4 regions of the Pseudomonas fungipugnans genome follow, and region 4 is predicted to be linked to each of the others. Evidence: predicted binding sites of a transcription regulator. Region 4 holds the regulator's gene; each other region holds the start of a gene.
What was found. Region 4 encodes FliA, which starts transcription of late flagellar genes. Its sites were predicted from a motif close to CTAAAGTTTNNNNNNNNNNNGCCGNTAA; they were not measured.

Region 1 (5,058 bases), on a different contig from region 4:
GCGCCGGGTCGAGAACCGTTTGCCTGGGGCTGACGCCAATCCGTACCTGGCCATCGCCGCGAGCCTTGCGGCGGGGCTGCATGGCATCGAGCACGAACTGGAACCGAGCGAAGCGATTCAGGGCGAATTCGTCGTGCCGGATAATCTTTCGTTGCCATGTACCTTGCACGCTGCCCTTGAGCGTCTGAAACGTAGTCAATTGGCGAAGGAACTGTTCGGCAAGGAGTTCATCGAAGGCTACATCGCTTCGAAGACCATGGAGTTGACTAGCTTCTTTGATGAAATTACTCCCTGGGAACGCCGTGTTCTAGCTGCCCAGGCCTGACGCCTCGTCGTCTTCGGGCTATCGTTTTCGATAGCCCGATCCTCACCGCAAGGAGCCGCTCGGAACGCCGATGCGCCAAATCTGGAAATCCTTTCGAGCGCTGTATTTCGCCTCGCTGATGATGTTGATCGGCTCGGGCCTGTTGAGTACCTACCTGGGCTTGCGCCTGGCAGCCGATCATGTCGACAGCTTGTGGGTCGGTGCCCTGATGGCGGCCAACTATTTCGGCCTGGTACTGGGCGGCAAGATCGGTCACCGACTGATTGCCCGGGTCGGGCATATCCGCGCTTATGCCGCGTGTGCCGGGATCGTCGGCGCGGCGGTGCTGGGGCACGGTTTGATCAACTGGTTGCCGGCCTGGCTGTTTCTGCGGGTGATCGTCGGCCTCGGCATGATGTGCCAATACATGGTCATCGAGAGCTGGCTGAACGAGCAGGCGGAAGCCAAGCAGCGCGGGCTGGTGTTCAGCGGTTACATGATCGCTTCCTACCTGGGGCTGGTCTTGGGGCAACTGATTCTGGTCCTGCACCCGGCGCTGGGCCTTGAGCTGCTGATGCTGGTGGCGCTGTGCTTTGCCTTGTGTCTTGTACCGGTCGCACTGACACGGCGCATTCACCCGGCGCCCTTGCATCCGGCGCCAATGGAGCCACGGTTCTTCATCAAGCGTGTGCCGCAGTCGCTGAGTACGGTAATGGGCGCCGGGCTGATCGTCGGCTCGTTCTACGGTTTGGCGCCGCTGTACGCATCGCAGCAAGGACTGTCCACGGAGCAAGTCGGTCTGTTCATGGGCAGCTGCATTTTTGCAGGCCTGCTGGTGCAGTGGCCGCTGGGGTGGCTGTCCGATCGTTATGATCGGGCGTTGTTGATCCGCTGCTTTGCCCTTTGCCTGGCGGTGGCTGCCTTGCCGCTGGCGATCATGACCCAGGTGCCGCTGGAGGTGCTGTTTATTGCCGGCTTCCTGTGTTCGCTGGTGCAGTTCTGCCTGTATCCGCTGGCGGTGGCTTTTTCCAACGACCACGTCGAAGGTGATCGCCGGGTGTCCCTGACGGCGATGTTGCTGGTGACCTACGGCGTGGGGGCGAGTATCGGGCCGCTGGTGGCCGGCGTTTTGATGAAGCTGTTCGGCAGTCACATGCTGTATGCGTTCTTCAGTTTCTTCGCCTTGGTGCTGGTGTGGCGGATTCGCCCGAAAGCCGTCACCAATCTGCATCAGGTGGACGACGCGCCGCTGCACCATGTGGCCATGCCCGACAGCATGTCCAGTTCGCCGCTGGTCGCAGCGCTTGACCCGCGTGTCGATGAACAAGTGGTGCAGGATCAGATGCAGAACCCGATCGATCCTGATCCAGCTCCTGAACCTGATCCGGCTCCCGAAACCGATCCACCTGCGGATGATCCGAATGCGCCCCGCGAGCAAAGTTTCACCGAGGCCAGGCCTTAAACGCCAGGCATAAAAAAACGGGCAGTCACCGCAAGGGACTGCCCGTTTTTTGTTGATGGTGTATCAGATGTCGTCTTTGTCGAAGCGTCGGGCTTCACGTTGCAACTGATAGACAAAGCGCTCAACCTGGCGCTGCACCAGGCCACTCATGTTGTGAAAGCGCACGCCGGCAAAGGTGGTGTTGATCCTTTCTTCGAAGTGCAGGTAACGCAGCTCTACGGGTGCCGTCATGCTGCCGAAGGGCAGGGCGGCGATGAAACGGTCGTAGACCTGGCCCAGTTGCAGGCTGGATGTGATATCGCCGTCGAAACGCAGCTTGCAGCCGGTGGCGGAAATGTCGAGCAGCTTGCCGTTGATTGGCGCCTTGAGCTTTTCGCCGCCCAGCTCGACGTTCACCAGTTGAGCCAGTTTCAGTGCTGCGCGAAAGGCATTGCGACGCTGGTGGTAAACCACTTCATCAGGCAGCGCGCCACGGTAGCAGCGGCCACCGCCAGATTCGTCGATGGTCAGCGGGCCGTTGCTTTCCCAGGCGATCCGCACGCCGTCATGAAAACCTTCGACCCGAAACGGTTCGCCGGCCAACAGGAAACGCTCGCCGTCACGGGGAATCATTTCGTCCAGGGCAATCATGTTGCTGTCACGATCGACATCCACCAGATAACTCTGGAAGCGCTGGCTGCGCTCGTGGAACGTGATGATCAGCGGGTCATGGCTGTCTTGCAGCTGGCGCAGGTTGCCGGAGATTTCCAGTGGTGTGGTGAGCACCTTGGGTGGCTGCGGAGCGTCTTCCGCGTTTAAGGCATTGAACACGGTTCATCAATCTCCAGACAAAATATGACTACGGCGAGCCAGCATTTTGCCAGCATGTTTCACGTGTTGATAGAGCGAACTCATCAAGAGATCAAGCCTGGCTTAGCGGACGAGGCCCGGCCATCCTGGAAGTTGATCCGCGCGCATCATAGAGCGCTGGCGGTTCACCGCCGGTGAGGATTTTCAGCTGATTGGCCGTGGTGGCCTGCTGTATCTGGATCGACAGGCCATTTTTGAGATTGGCCGCCTGGCATTGAGCCAGCAGATCGGTCAGTACATCGCTCTGTTCCATCAACTGCTGACCAATGCTCGAATGGCTGGCGAGTTGCTCCAGGCCTTCGCGAGTAAGCGGCAGGTTGAGGCTGGCGAGGATTTCGCTGCGCTTGCGGCCATGCTGTTCAAGCAGAATGATCAATGCCTGTTTCTGCGCCAGAATTTCTTCGAGCAGTGGCATGTCGCGACCGTGCAAGGCGAGGGACTCGGTTTGCAGTAACCCCAGCAAATGTTGAGCTGGAGCAAAGTCGTCGGTGATCAGTTGCAGTAAATTAGTGTCGTGCATGGCTGGCCTTGGGTTTTAAGCGTCCAAAAGCCTGGCGCGGCGCGAGGCCTAGCGCTGGGCTTCGAAGTTGAGCAGTTTGCTGGCTACACGGTTGCTGTCGACTTTATAGCTGCCATCGGCAATCGCTGCTTTCAACTGCGCCACACGGGCGTTGTCGACGGCAGGCTGATCGCGCAGCGTGTCAGTGACCTTCTGCAACTGTTGAGCCTCATTGCTGAGATGTACCGATTCCCCGCTTTGGGTGGTACTGGCCTGTTCGGCCGCAGTAGTCAGCGGCGCGGATTTGCCGGCGTCGGCGGTGTCCTTGCTGGCGCTGGTACGTGTACTGCCCGTCAGTGACGAGGAGCTGTTCAAACGGCTGAAATCGATGACCATGATAAAAAAAACCTCTGGGTATTTGGACGCTTGCCATGTTTTCGGCGTTCCCTGCGAAAACTTTAGGCCCATTTATCAATGAGTCTGCATGCGCCAGCGCTTGTCGCGCCTTGGGCACAGTTTAGGCAACAGCCGGGTTTGGCGCCATATCTTCACGAGCAGAGAGTCCTACATGGCCACTTCCACCTGCCCCGGTGCCATGACCTGTGCCTTGATGACTCGCTGGGAATTGAGGTTTTTCACCCGGATCTGTTCCCGCAGCCCGCCATTGGACAGGGCTTCACCCGGCATGCGCACGCTGAGCGTACCACTGCGGGCGGTAATCACCACTTGGTCGCCCTTGCTGATGACTTCTGCCTGTTCCAGATGAACCAGCGTCAGGACCTGATCGGTAACCGTTGGTCGGGTAAGTTTCTGTCCAATGGCCTGATCGAGGGCGGTGAAATAGCCCTGATTGATCAGGCTGATGTCGCGTTCACGCATGGCCACGTCACCGGGCTCGATAATGCCGGCGCGTCGCAGCGGTCGCGTAGTGGTCACAACCTCACGAAACAGGCGCACTTGAGCGGGCACGAACACTGACCACGGCGATGTTCCTTCACAACGAACCTTGACCGTTACCCGGCCGATCGGGATCGCCGGGCTCTCAAGGCTGGCTGTCAATTCCTTGTCGCACATAGGCATGCGCAGGCGCGGATCAATCTGATTCACCTGAATTTCGTAGCGACCTTGCGTTTGACTGGTGGCCAGATAGTCCTCTACGGTGAATTCAAGAAAGCCCTGAGTGACGCCGATAAGTATGTCAGGCAAGGTAACCGCATCAGCAAGGGCAGGGCTGCCACAGGTGAACAGGCAGGCGGCAGACACCGCGCAAAGCCATTTGCGGTAGTTTGATGTCAGGTGTCGGAAAAATGTCGTTTGTGCGTTCATACAGGTTAAAAAGCAAGCGCCGTGCCGTTTAGTGATGAATGTGCGTCGCAACACATACTTGGCGTTGTTGGTGTAGGAGTCTGGGCATGGCTGGTGTAATGGATTCGGTAAACCAGCGCACGCAACTGGTAGGGCAGAATCGCCTTGAGCTGTTGTTGTTCCGTCTCGACGGCCAGCAGCTTTATGGGATCAACGTGTTCAAGGTTCGTGAGGTGCTGCAATGCCCCAAACTGACCGTGATGCCCAAGTCCAGTCCCGTCGTGTGCGGTGTGGCGAATATTCGGGGGGCAACCATCCCGATCCTCGATCTGGCGATGGCGACCGGTTCCGGTCGGCTGCTTGATCAAAGCAATCCCTTCGTGATCATCACGGAGTACAACACCAAGACCCAGGGCTTCCTGGTCCGGTCGGTGGAGCGCATCGTCAACATGAACTGGGAGGAGATCCATCCGCCACCCAAGGGCACGGGACGCGATCATTACCTCACCGCTGTGACTCGGGTCGACAATCAGTTAGTCGAAATCATCGACGTCGAAAAAATCCTGGCGGAAGTTGCGCCGACACCGGAAGCGATTTCGGTGGGCGTGGTGGATGTCGAAACCCAGCACAAGGCGCTGT
Region 2 (5,058 bases), 1.4 Mb from region 4:
AGTCGAAGATGAAAAACTGGCTGGACGAGATCAAGTGGGACGCAGACGGCCTGGTGCCGGCGATTGCCCAGGACCACAAGACCGGGCGCGTCCTGATGATGGCCTGGATGAACCGCGAAGCACTGGAACTGAGCGCTGCCGAGAACCGTGCCATTTACTGGTCACGTTCCCGTGGCAAGCTGTGGCGCAAGGGCGAAGAGTCCGGCCACGTGCAAACCCTGCATGAGATGCGCCTGGACTGCGACGCCGACGTCATCATCCTGATGGTCGAGCAGATCGGCGACATCGCCTGCCATACCGGTCGTCAGAGCTGCTTCTATCGCGTCTTCGAAAACGGCGACTGGAAGACCGTCGACCCGGTACTCAAAGACCCGCACGCCATCTATAGCGCAGGACACAGCCATGAGTGACACCCTGACCCGTCTGGCCCAGGTGCTGGAAGAGCGCAAAGGCGCCGCCGCCGACAGCTCGTATGTCGCCAGCCTGTACCACAAGGGTTTGAACAAGATTCTGGAAAAAGTCGGCGAAGAGTCGGTCGAAACCATTATCGCCGCCAAGGACGCCGCCATCAGCGGCGACTGCAGCGACGTGATCTACGAGACCGCCGACCTGTGGTTCCACAGCATGGTCATGCTCGCCCAACTGGGCCAGCATCCACAGGCTGTACTCGATGAACTGGACCGTCGCTTCGGTCTGTCCGGACACGTAGAGAAAGCCTCGCGCCCGTCCGCCTGAATATATCTTTGAGAGGAGCAGCAACATGGGCATTTTTGACTGGAAACACTGGATCGTTATCCTGGTTGTCGTGGTGCTGGTGTTCGGCACCAAGAAACTGAAAAACCTCGGCACTGACGTCGGCGAATCGATCAAGGGCTTTCGCAAGGCCATGAACGACGACGAGAAGCCGGCAGACCCAACGGTGACTCCGCAACAACCGGTCCCACCTGCCCAGCCAGTGTCCCCACAGGCCCCTTCGCCACTGAACCAGCCGCACACCATTGACGTGCAGGCACAGAAAGTCGAAGAGCCGATCCGCAAAGACTCGTGAGCACAGACTAATGTTTGGTATCAGCTTCTCTGAACTGCTGCTCGTCGGCCTCGTTGCCCTGCTGGTACTGGGCCCCGAGCGCCTGCCGGGTGCTGCGCGCACCGCTGGCCTGTGGGTCGGGCGCCTGAAGCGCAGCTTCAACGCGATCAAACAGGAAGTTGAACGTGAAATCGGTGCCGACGAGATTCGTCGGCAACTGCACAACGAGCACATTCTGTCGCTTGAGCAGGAGGCGCGGAAGATCTTCACGCCGACTCAGCAAGAGGCGACACCGGTTCAGCCGGCGGAGTCGGTTGAGCATGTGGCGCAACAGACGATCCATGCCCCCGGCACAGAGCCGGTCGCCACCGTGGCAGGCGTCGAGCCTGCGCCGGTCGTGGTCACGCCGCCTCCAGCAGAACCTGTTGCTCCTGCCGCCGCGCCGACAGCGCCGGCTCCTCATGACCCAACACTGGCGCCGCGAGCCCCATGAGCGATCTTCCTGAAAATGACCAGCACATGCCGCTGGTTTCGCACCTCACCGAGCTGCGTACCCGTCTGCTGCGTTGTGTAGCGGCCATCTTCATCATCTTCGCCGGGTTGTTCGCCTTCACCCAGCAGATCTACACCTTTGTCTCGACACCGCTGCGGGCATACCTGCCGGTCGGCGCGACAATGATCGCCACCGACGTCTCGTCGCCGTTCCTGACGCCGCTGAAACTGACGATGATGGTCTCGCTGTTCCTGGCGATTCCGGTGATCCTGCACCAGATCTGGGGCTTCATCGCGCCGGGCCTGTACAAGCATGAGAAGCGCATCGCCGTGCCGTTGCTGGTGTCCAGCATTGCGCTGTTCTACACCGGCATGGCGTTCGCCTACTACCTGGTGTTCCCGCTGATCTTCAAGTTCTTCGCCTCGGCCACCCCGGCCGGTGTGGAAATGATGACCGACATCACCAGCTACCTCGATTTCGTCATGACGCTGTTCTTCGCCTTTGGCGTCGCATTCGAAATCCCGGTGGCCGTGGTGCTGCTGGTATGGATCGGCGTGGTCGACGTCAAATACCTGAAGAAAATCCGTCCGTACGTCGTCATCGGCTGCTTCGTGGTCGGCATGATCCTGACACCGCCGGACATCTTCTCGCAGACGCTGCTGGCCGTGCCAATGTGGCTGCTGTTCGAAATCGGCATCCTGTTCGGCAGCCTCGTGAGCAAACGTGGCGACCGTCCAGACGATCAGCCGGCTGACGATCACAACGACCAGCCGCCAGCGACCCAAGCGTGAACCTGCTGCTCCTCGAAGAGGCCGACTTCATTGCGGCTGACCGGGTGGTCCTGCGCGATCGTCGCTTGACTCACATGCAGGAAGTTCACCGCTGCGAAGTCGGCGACAGCATGCGGGTCGGGCGGATTGGCGGTTTGATGGGCTCAGCCGAAGTGCTGCGCCTGCAAGCCTGCGAAGCCGAACTGCGCGTCACCCTCGACCAGCCGCCGCCCGCCAAGCTGCCATTGACCCTGGTGTTGGCCCTGCCGCGCCCCAAAATGCTGCGTCGGGTGTTCCAGACCGTTGCCACCATGGGTGTGCCACGGGTTATTCTGGTCAACAGCTACCGCGTCGAGAAGAGCTTCTGGCAGACGCCGTTCCTGGAGCCCGAGGCGATTCGCGAGCAGTTGATTCTCGGCCTGGAACAGGCGCGAGACAGCGTGCTGCCTGAAATCATCATCGAGAAACGCTTCAAGCCGTTTGTCGAAGATCGTCTGCCGGCGATCACGGATGGCACGTTGGGGCTGGTCGGCCATCCGGGCAACTACCCGCCCTGCCCTCGTGGCCTGGATGAGCCGGTGACGCTGGCCATTGGTCCTGAGGGTGGCTGGATTCCTTATGAGATCGATCTGCTGGCCAAGGCTGGATTGCAACCGGTGCAGCTGGGCGAGCGGATTCTACGGGTTGAAACGGCGGTTACTGCGCTGCTGGCCCGTCTCTTCTAACACCAAACACGATCCCAATGTGGCGAGGGGGCTTGCCCCCGCTCGGCTGCGAAGCAGTCGTAAAACCGGTGGATGCGGTCTCACCTGAAACAGCGATGGCCGCTTCGCGCCCAAGCGGGGGCAAGCCCCCTCACCACATGTAATTTGCCCGCCTGAATACCGCGTTTCTCCTTCAGATCCACGCCAACCCGCCGATAAACACCCCATAAAACCAACTAACAGGTCCGAGGGGAGTAGCAGCATGTACCGTTGGCTAGCCGAGAAACTGGGAAACGTAAGCGTTAATCGCAAACTGGGTGTCGGCTTCGGTCTCGTCCTGCTCCTCACACTATTGATCACCTTCACCGGCTGGACCGGACTGAACGGGGTGATGAGCCGTGGCGACAAGCTGGGATTCATTTCCAGCCTCAACGAGCTTACCAAGGACTTGCGCCTGGCCCGCCTGGACTACGAAATGCGCCGTGGCGAACAAGGCCCCGGCGCGGTCAACGACCAGCTCGACCAGCTCGATGCCGGTCTGCAAACCGCACGCAAGATGATTGAGAAACCTGCCGACGTGGCGATGATCGATCAACAACTGGCCGCCGTCAGCCAGTATCGGCAGGCCTTCACCGCCATGGTCCAGGCCGGCGCCAACCGCGAAGACGCCCGCAGCAAACTCGGCGCCACCGCGGACAACGCCGTGGCCAAGGTGGCTGAAATAGAGAAAGCGCTGCTGCAAGGCGACAGCGTTGTCCAGTTCAACAGCGTGATCGACCTGAGCAAACTGATCCAGCAAGCGCGCTTTCAGGTGCGCGGCTACACCTACAGCGCCAAGACCGAAGCCGAGCAACCGGCACTGGATGCCATCGACAACGCCCTGAAAAACCTCGAAACCCTTGCACCCAAACTGCCGGAGCAGTACGCCGCCAACCTGCAACAGGCCAGCGAATCGCTCAAGTCCTATCGCGCTGCCGTGAGCCAGTACCGTGATTCCCAGGTCGCCAGCGCCGCCGCGCTCAAACGCATGGGCGAACAAGGCGACCTGCTGCTCGACGTCAGCAAGAAGTTGACCGTGTCACAAACGGTGGTGCGCGATACCGATGCGGCGAGTGCCAAGAATCTACTGCTGCTGGCCAGCCTGCTGGCCGTGGCATTCGGTCTGCTGGCCGCCTGGGCCATCACCCGCCAGATCGTGATTCCACTGAGCCAGACCCTGAAAGTCGCCGAGCGCGTGGCGGCAGGCGACCTGACCCATAACCTGGTCTCCCTGCGTCAGGACGAACTGGGCCAGCTCCAGCGTGCCATGCAGAGCATGACCGTGGGCCTGCGCGAGTTGATCGGCGGCATCAGCGATGGCGTGACGCAAATCGCCAGCGCCGCCGAAGAACTGTCCGCCGTCACCGAGCAGACCAGCGCCGGGGTCAACAGCCAGAAGGTGGAAACCGATCAGGTGGCCACCGCCATGCACGAAATGACCGCCACCGTACAGGAAGTCGCACGCAACGCCGAAGAAGCCTCTGAAGCCGCCGTCGCCGCCGACCAACAGGCCCGCGAAGGCGACAAAGTGGTCGGCGAAGCCATCGCCCAGATCGAACGCCTGGCGCTGGAAGTCGGCAATTCCACCGCTGCCATGGGCGAGCTGAAGCGCGAAAGCGACAAGATCGGCAGCGTGCTGGACGTGATCAAATCCGTGGCCCAGCAAACCAACCTGCTGGCGCTCAACGCCGCCATCGAAGCCGCCCGTGCCGGTGAAGCCGGGCGTGGTTTTGCCGTGGTCGCCGACGAAGTCCGCAGCCTGGCCCAGCGCACCCAGAAATCCACCGAAGAAATCGAACAACTGATCGTCGGCCTGCAAGCCGGCACCCAGCAAGTGGCGACCATCATGGACAACAGCCGCAGCCTGACCGACAGCAGCGTCGAACTGACCCGCCGCGCCGGTGGTTCGCTGGAAAGCATCACCCGCACCGTCTCGGCGATCCAGTCGATGAACCAGCAGATAGCTGCCGCCGCCGAACAGCAGAGCGCCGTGGCCGAGGAGATCAATCGCAGCGTGCTGAACGT
Region 3 (5,058 bases), 2.0 Mb from region 4:
GGCGAAAGGCCGGGTCGTTGTGATCCAGGAACAGCCCGATCAATTGATTCGGCAACAGCCAGAACACCATGGCAAACCCGAGCATCGACGCCGCCCCGAAGGCGATCCCGACCCGCCCGGACAGCCGCGCATCCAGCAACTGCCCGGCACCATAGTGCTGACCGATGCGCATGGTGATCGCATAGGACAACCCGGCCGGCACCATGAACGCCACCGAGACGATCTGCAGGGCGATCTGATGCGCCGCCAGTTGCGTGCTGCCCATGGTGCCCATGCACAGCGCTGCAAAGGCAAACAGCCCGACCTCCACCGCATACGTGCCGCCAATCGGCAGGCCCAGGCGCCACAGTTCTTTCAGGTATTGCCGGTTGGGCCGCGACAAGCCTTGGCATAATGGATAGGCATCGTAGGCCCGACTCCGGCGAATGTGCAGCGCCAACGCCAGCGCCATCAGGTTGGCGACGATCGCCGTGACCAGTCCGATGCCCATCAGTCCCATTTTCGGCAATCCGAACATGCCGGTGATGAATGCGTAGTTGAGGACGAAGTTGGCCACGGTGCCGCACAGGCTGATCACCATCACAGGCGTCGCGCGGCCGATGGCGCTGGTGAAACCGCGCAGGGCCATGAAGCTCAAATAGCCGGGCAGGGCGAACGGCAGGATCGTCAGGAACTGCCCGGCGGCGTGCACGTTGGTTTCAGTCTGGCCGAACAACAGCAGCACTGGCTTGAGGTTCCACAGCAGCAGGCCGGCCACCAGCGCCATGATCCACGCCAGCCACAGCCCGGCCTGGGTCAGCCGCGTGGCGCCAACAATATCGCCGGCGCCCTTACGGATAGCCACCAGGGTGCCGACCGCTGCAATCACGCCGATGCAGAAAATCGACACGAACGAATAAGTCGCCGCGCCCAGACCGCCACCGGCCAGTGCTTCAGGACTGAGGCGGGCCATCATCAAGGTGTCAGTGAGGACCATCAGCATGTGCGCCAACTGTGAGGCAATCAACGGCCCCGCCAGCCGCAGGATGGCCCAGAGTTCGGTACGCGCTGGATGCTGCATGATCATCACGCTCCATGGGTGAAGAGAGCAGGGAAAGCGTCGATTTTCGGCGCTCTGCGGGGTTTGCACAAAGGGATAAAAAAGATGGGTGGCATGATTAAAACTCATCCAGCGGAGTTTCTGCTAAGTTGGAAAAGTCCCGCTGTAGGAGCTTTCTGAATGTCTCGTCGTCTTCCTCCCTTGTATGCCCTGCGCGCATTTGAAGCAGCGGCGCGACACAGTTCGTTCACCCGCGCCGCCGAAGAGCTGTCAATCACTCAAAGTGCGGTGAGCCGGCACATTCGTACACTCGAAGAGCATTTTGCCTGCCGCCTGTTTCATCGCAGCGGGCGCAACCTGCAACTGACCGAGTCGGCGCGGCTGATCCTGCCCGGCATCCGCGAAGGCTTTACCGCGCTGGAGCGGGCCTGCAATACCTTGCGCGCCGAAGACGACATCCTGCGCATGAAAGCCCCGTCGACCTTGACCATGCGCTGGCTGCTGGCGCGGCTCAGTCGTTTCCGACATTTGCAGCCCGGCAACGAGGTGCAACTGACCAGCGCCTGGATGGACATCGACACCGTGGACTTCAACCACGAGCCGTTCGACTGCGCTGTCATCCTCAGCAACGGGAATTTCCCCCCGGATTGGGAGGCGACTTTCCTGTTTCCCGAGGAGCTGATTCCGGTGGGTGCACCGAATCTCCTGAAGGACCCACCCTGGGACGTTGCGCGTCTGGCCAGCACCGAACTGCTGCACCCCACGCCCGATCGACGCGACTGGCGTAATTGGCTGGAGCGCATGGGACTGGCCGATCAGGTGTCGCTCAAGGGCGGTCAGGTGTTCGACACGCTGGAGCTGGGCATGATTGCCGCAGCCCGAGGTTACGGCGTGTCCATGGGGGATCTGTTGATGGTGGCCGAAGACGTGGCCCAAGGGCGTCTGAGTTTGCCGTGGCCGACCGCCGTCGCCAGTGGTGAGAATTATTACCTTGTGTGGCCTAAAACCCGCCCTGGAGGCGAACGTTTGCGCCGCCTCAGCGATTTTCTTCAGAGTGAGGTGAACGCCATGGAACTGCCGGTGGTCGAGCGTCAGCGTTGAATCGGTGAGGCGGTCATGCCGCGGCTGTTGAGCGATAACCCCGCTAATTACTCAAGTATTCAGCGTTGCCGCCGAAAATCTGCAAGTGGGACCTTCGTGCCGGTTCCGCGTCACCCCCCATTTATTGGATTTTTTGCCGAGCAGTCGATCAGGGAGGATTCGATTGCTGGGCCAGGAGCTGTCATGTCTCAACCCCGTGCCCGGATCGCCTCACAGCTTGGTCTCGCACTTGCCGTGATTCTGGCGATTGTCATCAGCGGCAGTACCGTGTTCGCCTTGCGCTCGCTGGACACCGCCAACCTCGCCACCCGCGAAGAGCACCTGGCCAGTGAGGCCCGTCTGCTGGCCGACCAGCTGAACACTTTCCACGGCACCCTGCGCGAAAGTACCCAGCGCCTGAGCGGGCTGTTTGAAAAACGCTTCAGCGCCGGCCTCAGCGTGCACCCGGACGAGCCAGTGAGCGTGGCGGGTGTGCAAACGCCAGGCCTGCACCTGGGCAGCGAAGTGTTGAACAACAACTTCAAGGAAGTGGATGAGTTCAAGCAAATGACCGCCGGGGTTGCGACGCTGTTCGTGCGCAGTGGCGAGGACTTCATCCGCGTCAGTACATCGTTGAGCAAACAGGACGGCAACCGGGCCATCGGCACCATGCTCGATCACGCACACCCGGCCTATGCACGCCTGATGTCGGGCCAGGGGTATGTCGGTCGCGCGTTGCTCTTCGATCGCTCCTACATGACCCAATACACCCCGGTTCGCGACGCCAGCGGTAAGGTGATTGCCGTGCTGTTCGTAGGATTTGATTACACCGACGCGCAGAATGCGCAGTTCGCCAATCTCAAGCGTTTCCGCATCGGCCAGACCGGCTCCCTGGCGTTGCTTGACGAGCAGAATAAATGGTTGGTGCCGATTGCCGGTGTCGAAGCTCAAGACCAGGCAGTGACGGCCATCTCCAGTCTGGCGAAAACGCCGGGCAAGGGGGCTTTCTGGACCGACAAATCGGAAGACTTCTACAGCGTCGCCGTGCCATTCGACGGTGGGCCATGGTCCGTGGTGGCGAGCATGCCGCAGGATGAAATCAGCGCTGTAACCTGGAGTGTCGGCATTCAATTGGCCATCGGCAGCCTGCTGGCGATGTTGATCGCGGTGGGCTCGGCAGTCTGGTTGTTGCGCAGCAAACTGGCGCCGTTGGCTGATCTGGTACGTCAGGCCGAAGCCTTGGGCGCTGGTGATTTGAGCGTGCGTTTGAACGTGTCGAGCAATGATGAAATCGGTCAATTGGCCCGCGCCTTCAACCAGATGAGCCAAGCGCTGTCGACCATGGTCGAGCACATTCGCAAGGCTTCGGAAGAGGTCAACAGCCGTGCTCAGGCCTTGTCGGGTCTTTCCGGCGGCGCCTACGAGGGGATGGAGCAGCAGTCCGGCGAAATCACCAGCATGGCCGGTGCCGTAGAAGAGTTCAGCGCCACGTCGCTGGACATCGCCGACAACATGGGCAGCACTCAGCGTCTGGCCCAGGAAAACGCACAGCAAACTCAGATCGGTCGTACATCGATGGACGAAGCGTCCTCGTCCCTGGAGCAGATTGCCGGCGCCTTGAACAGCACCGCGACGGTCATCAACACTCTGGGACAGCGCTCCCAGGAAATCGGTGGCATCGTCGGCGTGATCACCGCGATTGCCGAACAGACCAACCTGCTGGCGCTGAACGCCGCCATCGAAGCGGCCCGTGCCGGTGAGCAGGGCCGTGGTTTTGCAGTGGTGGCGGATGAGGTGCGCAACCTGGCTTCGCGCACGCGTCAGGCGACCGACGAAATTTCCGGGATGATCCAGAGCATCCAGCAGGAAACCGGCAACGCCATCAGCACCATGGAGCAGGGCAATGTGCTGATGCAGGAAGGCCTGTCGCGTAATGCCAACGTGGCCTCGGCGCTGGCGCGGATTGACGAGCAAAGCCGTTCGGCGGGTCAGCAGTTTGCGGCGATCACCACGGCCACTCAGGAACAGAGCAGCACCGCGACTTTGCTCAGCAGCAATTTGCAAAGCATTGCGTTGGCCAACAGTGAGCAGCGTGAAGTGGTGTCCAACCTGGCCATTACCGCCAAGGAGCTGGAATCGCTGGCGGCGGAATTGCGGCAAGAGGTTGACCGGTTTCGTTGAGGTGCCGCTGAAATAGCTTCGCGAGCAGGCTCGCTCCCACATTTGATCTCGGATTCACCCAGGATCTCATGTGGGAGCAAGCCTGCTCGCGAAGGCAGCACCTCAATTTTCAGACGTGTCCCCAAGCCCCGGATCAACCCGCTTCCCGATATCCCTGAGCCGCGCCAACTGATCCACCATCGATGGCGCCTCATCCAGGCTGCTGACAAACGTCCACAAATACGTCATCACCGCGTACACATGCCCGGCCTTCACCGCTGGCGACAGTGCCAACTGACTGATCGCAATCACGAACAACACCGCAGCGACCGAGCCGATAAACAGAAAGGCCGCCGCTTCACGGTCCGACAACCCGATGCGCAGTCGCGACAGCACCCGATAGTGGCGTTGCAAAGTGTCAGGTCCGACCTTTTCCACCAGGCCGATTTCTTTCTCCAGCCGGTCATTCAAGCGCTCATGCAGCTGCTGGTTGCGCCGAGCAAAACGCGGCAACAGAGTCATACACAGCAGTAGCGCCGCCAGGCAGGCAAGGCCGATCCACGGCTCGATCACCAGCAACATCACCGCCGCGCCGACAATCGACACCAGGGCCGTGGCAATGGTCGGCACATGCTTCTCGAAGAAATCCACAAACTCCCGGGCCAGCACCACTCGTGCCGCCGAGGTGGAAGTGCTCTGATTTTGCAGGCGCTGGTTGAGGATCACCGGCACCGCAAGATCGGCATAGATCCGCGTGAACGTCCGGGTGTCGACTGCCC
Region 4 (5,058 bases):
CCACGTCGAGGTTCGACACGGCCTTGGACATGGCTTCGTCGCCGCTGTTGAGGCCCAGACGGACCAGGCGGTTACGCACCAGCACCAGCTCGCCAACCATGTTCATGATTTCGTCGAGACGGGCGGTATCGACCCGCACCGTGGTTTCGGCTTCGCTGGCCGGCTTTTCCGGTGGCGGCGCAGCCGGGGCACGGGCCGGAGCCGGTGCAGCAGCGGCAGCCGGCTTCGGCGCTTCGGCTTTAGGCTCTGGCGCTTTGGCGACAGGAGCGGCTACCGGCGCAGGTGCCTTGGCCACAGGTGCCGCTACGGCAGAACCCGCAGAAGCCGTGCCTACTTCAGTGAACTTGCCTTTGCCGTGCAGTTCGTCGAGCAGCGATTCGAACTCGTGATCGGAGATCAGGTCGCCACCAGCGGCTTTAGCCGTTGGCGCAGCCGGGGCCGGGGCCGAAGCAATGGCCGACTCCAGCGCATCGACGGCAAAGTTGCCCTTGCCGTGCAGTTGATCGAGCAGTGCTTCAAATTCGTCGTCGGTGATGTCGGAGCTGTCGCCGGGTCCTTTCGGAGCCGCCGGTGCAGCAGGCGCTGCCACCGCGTCGACCGCAAACTGACCTTTGCCGTGCAGTTGATCGAGCAACGACTCGAATTCGGCATCGGTGATTTCATCGCTGGTCGCATCGGCAACAGGCGCAGGCGCAGCAGCCGGTGCGGCGGCCTGAGCCTTGACCGCGTTCAGCGAGTCCAGCAGTTGTTCGAATTCGTTATCGGTGATGTCGCCCGATTCGGCTTCGGCAGCCGGCTCTTCCACCGCTTGCGCCACGGGGGCGGCAACATCGGCAGATTGCGGCTCGGCCAGACGGGCCAGTGCCGCGAGCAACTCTGGCGTCGCAGCCGTGATCGGGCTGCGCTCACGGACTTCGGTAAACATGCCGTTCACCGCGTCCAGCGCTTCGAGAACCACGTCCATCAGTTCCGAGTCGACGCGACGTTCACCCTTGCGCAGGATGTCGAACACGTTCTCGGCGATGTGACAGCACTCCACCAGCTCATTGAGCTGGAGGAAGCCGGCGCCCCCTTTTACAGTGTGAAAACCGCGAAAAATTGCATTGAGCAAATCCGCATCATCCGGTCGGCTTTCCAGCTCGACCAGTTGCTCGGACAGTTGCTCTAGAATCTCGCCGGCCTCAACCAGGAAATCCTGAAGGATCTCTTCATCGGCGCCGAAGCTCATTAAGGGGGTGCTCCTACAGGTCTAAAAACCTAAAAAACCTAAAATGCTAAAACTCTAAAATCCTAGGCTGGATAACAAATCGTCCACATCGTCCTGACCGGACACAACATCTTCTCTTTTATCGGCATGAATCTGCGGACCTTCACCCTGAGAGAGATGTTTTTGCGGATCTTTTTCAGCAAGCATCGCTTCACGGTCATGTTCGATGCCCGCAAAGCGGTCCACCTGGCTTGCCATGAGTACGAGCTTGAGCAGGTTGCTTTCGACTTCGGTGACCAATTGGGTCACGCGCTTGATCACCTGACCGGTGAGGTCCTGGTAATCCTGGGCCAGCAGGATGTCGTTGAGGTTGCTCGACACCACGCGGTTGTCTTCGCGGCTGCGGGTCAGAAAACCGTCGACCCGACGGGCCAGTTCGCGAAACTCTTCAGCCCCGACTTCGCGGCGCATGAAACGGCCCCAGTCGGTGCTCAATGCCTGGGCTTCTTCGCTCAGGCTGTTGATCAGCGGCGTGGCGTTTTCCACCAGGTCCATGGTGCGGTTGGCCGCGGCCTCGGTCAGCTTGACCACATACCCCAGACGCTCGGTGGCGTCGGTGATTTGCGACACTTCCTCGGCTTGCGGCATGTTCGGGTCAATCTGGAAATTGACGATCGCGCTGTGCAGCTCGCGAGTGAGCTTGCCCACTTCCTGATACAGGCCGCGGTCACGGGTCTGGTTGAGCTCATGGATCAGTTGCACCGCATCGCCGAACCTGCCTTTTTCAAGGCTTTCGACCAGTTCGACCGCATGTTTTTTCAGAGTCGATTCAAAATCGCCCTGTGAAGATTCGTTATGCTCCATAGCTCCCCCGTGGCGCAGTTGCTCAACCGATGCGTTCGAAAATCTTCTCGATTTTTTCTTTCAACGCCTGGGCCGTGAAGGGTTTGACCACATAGCCGTTAACACCGGCCTGGGCCGCTTCGATGATCTGTTCGCGCTTGGCTTCAGCGGTCACCATCAATACCGGCAGGTGCTTGAGCTTTTCATCGGCGCGCACGTGGCGCAGCAAATCGATACCGGTCATGCCAGGCATGTTCCAGTCCGTTACCAGAAAGTCGATGCTCCCGCTGTTGAGAACAGGGATAGCCGTAGTGCCATCGTCCGCCTCGACCGTGTTGGTGAACCCAAGGTCACGCAACAGGTTTTTAATGATCCGCCGCATCGTTGAGAAGTCATCAACGATGAGGATTTTCATGTTCTTGTCCAATTCGACCTCCAAGCAGTCTTAAACGCGTCCAGCACCTGGACGCGCCATTTCAATCAATCAGGCAAAGCACTCAAATGACTGTCTGGAACACAACACAACAAGACCGGTGCCGTTCACAACCGCACCAGCCTGGTTTGCAGTCCCCACACTGCCTTCAGCGCGCTCGCCACTCCCCCAAACGCCCCCGCAAACGGGCCGCGCACTGGCTGTGTAACTGGCTGACCCGCGATTCGCTGACCCCCAGGACCTCACCGATTTCCTTGAGGTTCAGCTCTTCGTCGTAGTACAGCGCCAACACCAGTCGCTCACGCTCCGGCAAATTGGCAATCGCGTCCGCCAGTGCGGCCTGGAAACGTTCGTCTTCCAGATCGCGTGACGGCTCAAGATGAGCACTGGCGCCATCCTCGTGCAGCCCTTCGTGTTCGCCGTCCTGCAACAGGTCGTCGAAACTGAACAGGCGGCTGCCCAAGGTATCGTTCAAAATCCCGTAATAATCGTCGAGACTCAATTGGAGTTCGGCCGCAACCTCGTGATCTTTAGCGTCACGGCCGGTTTTAGCTTCAATAGAGCGAATTGCGTCGCTGACCATCCGGGTATTGCGGTGGACCGAGCGTGGCGCCCAGTCCCCTTTGCGTACTTCATCGAGCATCGCGCCGCGGATCCGGATCCCCGCGTACGTTTCAAAACTGGCGCCTTTGCTGGCGTCGTATTTGGTCGAGACTTCCAGCAGGCCGATCATCCCGGCCTGAATAAGATCTTCAACCTGCACACTTGCCGGCAGACGCGCCAGCAAGTGATAGGCAATGCGTTTGACCAGCGGCGCGTAACGCTCGATCAGCTCGTACTGCGCATCACGTGCCGATTTTTTGTAGAGGTTGTAACCGCTGGCTGTCATACCACTGGCCCTGCTGTCTGTTGCACGAGGCGCTCGACGAAGAATTCCAGATGCCCGCGCGGGTTCGCCGGCAGCGGCCAGGTGTCGACCTTCTGTGCAATGGCCTTGAACGCCAGCGCGCACTTGGAGCGCGGAAAGGCTTCGTAGACTGCACGCTGCTTCTGCACGGCCTTGCGCACGCTTTCGTCGTAAGGCACCGCACCGACGTATTGTAAGGCGACATCGAGGAAGCGATCCGTGACCTTGGTCAACTTGGCGAACAGGTTGCGACCTTCCTGCGGGCTCTGGGCCATGTTGGCCAGGACGCGGAAGCGGTTCATGCCGTAATCGCGATTCAGCAGTTTGATCAGCGCGTAGGCGTCGGTGATCGAGGTCGGTTCGTCGCACACCACCAGCAGCACTTCCTGGGCTGCGCGAACAAAGCTGACGACCGAGTCACCAATACCCGCAGCGGTGTCGATCACCAGTACATCGAGGTTGTCGCCGATGTCGCTGAACGCCTGAATCAGGCCGGCGTGTTGCGCCGGGCTCAGATGAACCATGCTCTGGGTGCCGGACGCCGCCGGGACGATGCGGATTCCGCCCGGCCCCTGCAACAGCACGTCGCGCAGCTCACAGCGGCCTTCGATCACATCGGCCAGGGTGCGTTTGGGCGTCAGTCCGAGCAGGACGTCGACGTTCGCCAGCCCCAGATCGGCGTCCAGCAGCATGACCCTGCGGCCAAGCTCAGCCAGAGCCAGGGACAAATTCACTGACACGTTAGTCTTCCCGACGCCACCCTTGCCGCCGGTCACCGCGATCACCTGTACGGGATGCATGCTGCCCATGTTATTTCTTTACCTTGTCTTGCATAGACGGAGGCCACATTACTGGCTGCGCGTTCACCAACGGAACAATGCATGGCAGACCATCGATGTAGGTACAAAAACTGTTCATTACTACCTTAGCCAACCTGCTTGGTCGGGCTGTGGTAAATATCAGCGAACATGTCAGCCATGGCTTCCTCGCTGGGTTCTTCCTGCATTTGCACGCTTACGGCGCGACTGACCAACTGATGACGACGCGGCAGATGCAAATCATCCGGGATCCGCGGGCCATCGGTGAGGTAAGCCACTGGCAACTCATGACTGATGGCCAGGCTCAACACCTCGCCCAGACTTGCCGTTTCATCCAGTTTAGTCAGGATGCACCCGGCCAGCCCGCAGCGCTTGTAACTGTGATAAGCGGCAGTCAGTACCTGTTTCTGGCTGGTAGTGGCCAGGACCAGATAATTCTTCGATTTGATGCCACGACCGGCCAGGCTTTCGAGCTGCATGCGCAAGGCCGGATCGCTGGCTTGCAGGCCGGCGGTATCGATCAGGATCACGCGCTTGCGCAGCAGGGGGTCCAGCGCCTGCACCAGGGACTGCCCCGGATCGACGTGGGTCACCGACACATTGAGAATCCGGCCCAGGGTTTTCAGCTGTTCCTGGGCGCCAATGCGATAGCTGTCCATGCTCACCAGCGCGATGTTCTGTGCGCCGTACTTGAGTACATAACGGGCGGCGAGCTTGGCCAGGGTGGTGGTCTTGCCCATGCCGGCAGGGCCGACCATGGCAATCACACCGCCCTCTTCCAGCGGCTCGACTTCCGGGGTGGCAATCATCCGCGCCAGGTGCGCCAGCAACATGCGCCAGGCCTGACGAG

Region 1: a site for FliA is predicted at 3,549-3,576, ahead of flgM (flagellar biosynthesis anti-sigma factor FlgM). Genes of this name have one in related genera too.
Region 2: a site for FliA is predicted at 3,186-3,213, ahead of POF45_RS18005 (methyl-accepting chemotaxis protein). Genes of this name have one in related genera too.
Region 3: a site for FliA is predicted at 2,191-2,218, ahead of POF45_RS15060 (methyl-accepting chemotaxis protein). Genes of this name have one in related genera too.

What each region holds. Positions count from the first base shown of each region.
Region 1 is NZ_JARBWL010000001.1:2,100,387-2,105,444, reverse strand. Features, by position in the region: gene POF45_RS08445 (glutamine synthetase family protein) at 1-325, shown strand, start outside; gene POF45_RS08440 (MFS transporter) at 396-1,766, shown strand; gene POF45_RS08435 (flagellar brake protein) at 1,830-2,576, opposite strand; gene POF45_RS08430 (flagella synthesis protein FlgN) at 2,668-3,135, opposite strand; gene flgM (flagellar biosynthesis anti-sigma factor FlgM) at 3,184-3,510, opposite strand; gene flgA (flagellar basal body P-ring formation chaperone FlgA) at 3,679-4,440, opposite strand; gene POF45_RS08415 (chemotaxis protein CheV) at 4,527-5,058, shown strand, end outside.
Region 2 is NZ_JARBWL010000002.1:676,987-682,044, reverse strand. Features, by position in the region: gene hisI (phosphoribosyl-AMP cyclohydrolase) at 9-410, shown strand; gene POF45_RS18030 (phosphoribosyl-ATP diphosphatase) at 403-735, shown strand; gene POF45_RS18025 (twin-arginine translocase TatA/TatE family subunit) at 761-1,048, shown strand; gene tatB (Sec-independent protein translocase protein TatB) at 1,059-1,520, shown strand; gene tatC (twin-arginine translocase subunit TatC) at 1,517-2,311, shown strand; gene POF45_RS18010 (16S rRNA (uracil(1498)-N(3))-methyltransferase) at 2,308-3,015, shown strand; gene POF45_RS18005 (methyl-accepting chemotaxis protein) at 3,257-5,058, shown strand, end outside.
Region 3 is NZ_JARBWL010000002.1:11,711-16,768, reverse strand. Features, by position in the region: gene POF45_RS15070 (NorM family multidrug efflux MATE transporter) at 1-1,060, opposite strand, end outside; gene POF45_RS15065 (LysR substrate-binding domain-containing protein) at 1,220-2,140, shown strand; gene POF45_RS15060 (methyl-accepting chemotaxis protein) at 2,324-4,300, shown strand; gene POF45_RS15055 (ABC transporter six-transmembrane domain-containing protein) at 4,403-5,058, opposite strand, start outside.
Region 4 is NZ_JARBWL010000002.1:2,054,955-2,060,012, reverse strand. Features, by position in the region: gene POF45_RS24520 (chemotaxis protein CheA) at 1-1,228, opposite strand, end outside; gene POF45_RS24515 (protein phosphatase CheZ) at 1,283-2,071, opposite strand; gene POF45_RS24510 (chemotaxis response regulator CheY) at 2,094-2,465, opposite strand; gene fliA (RNA polymerase sigma factor FliA) at 2,632-3,372, opposite strand; gene fleN (flagellar synthesis regulator FleN) at 3,369-4,199, opposite strand; gene flhF (flagellar biosynthesis GTPase FlhF) at 4,316-5,058, opposite strand, start outside.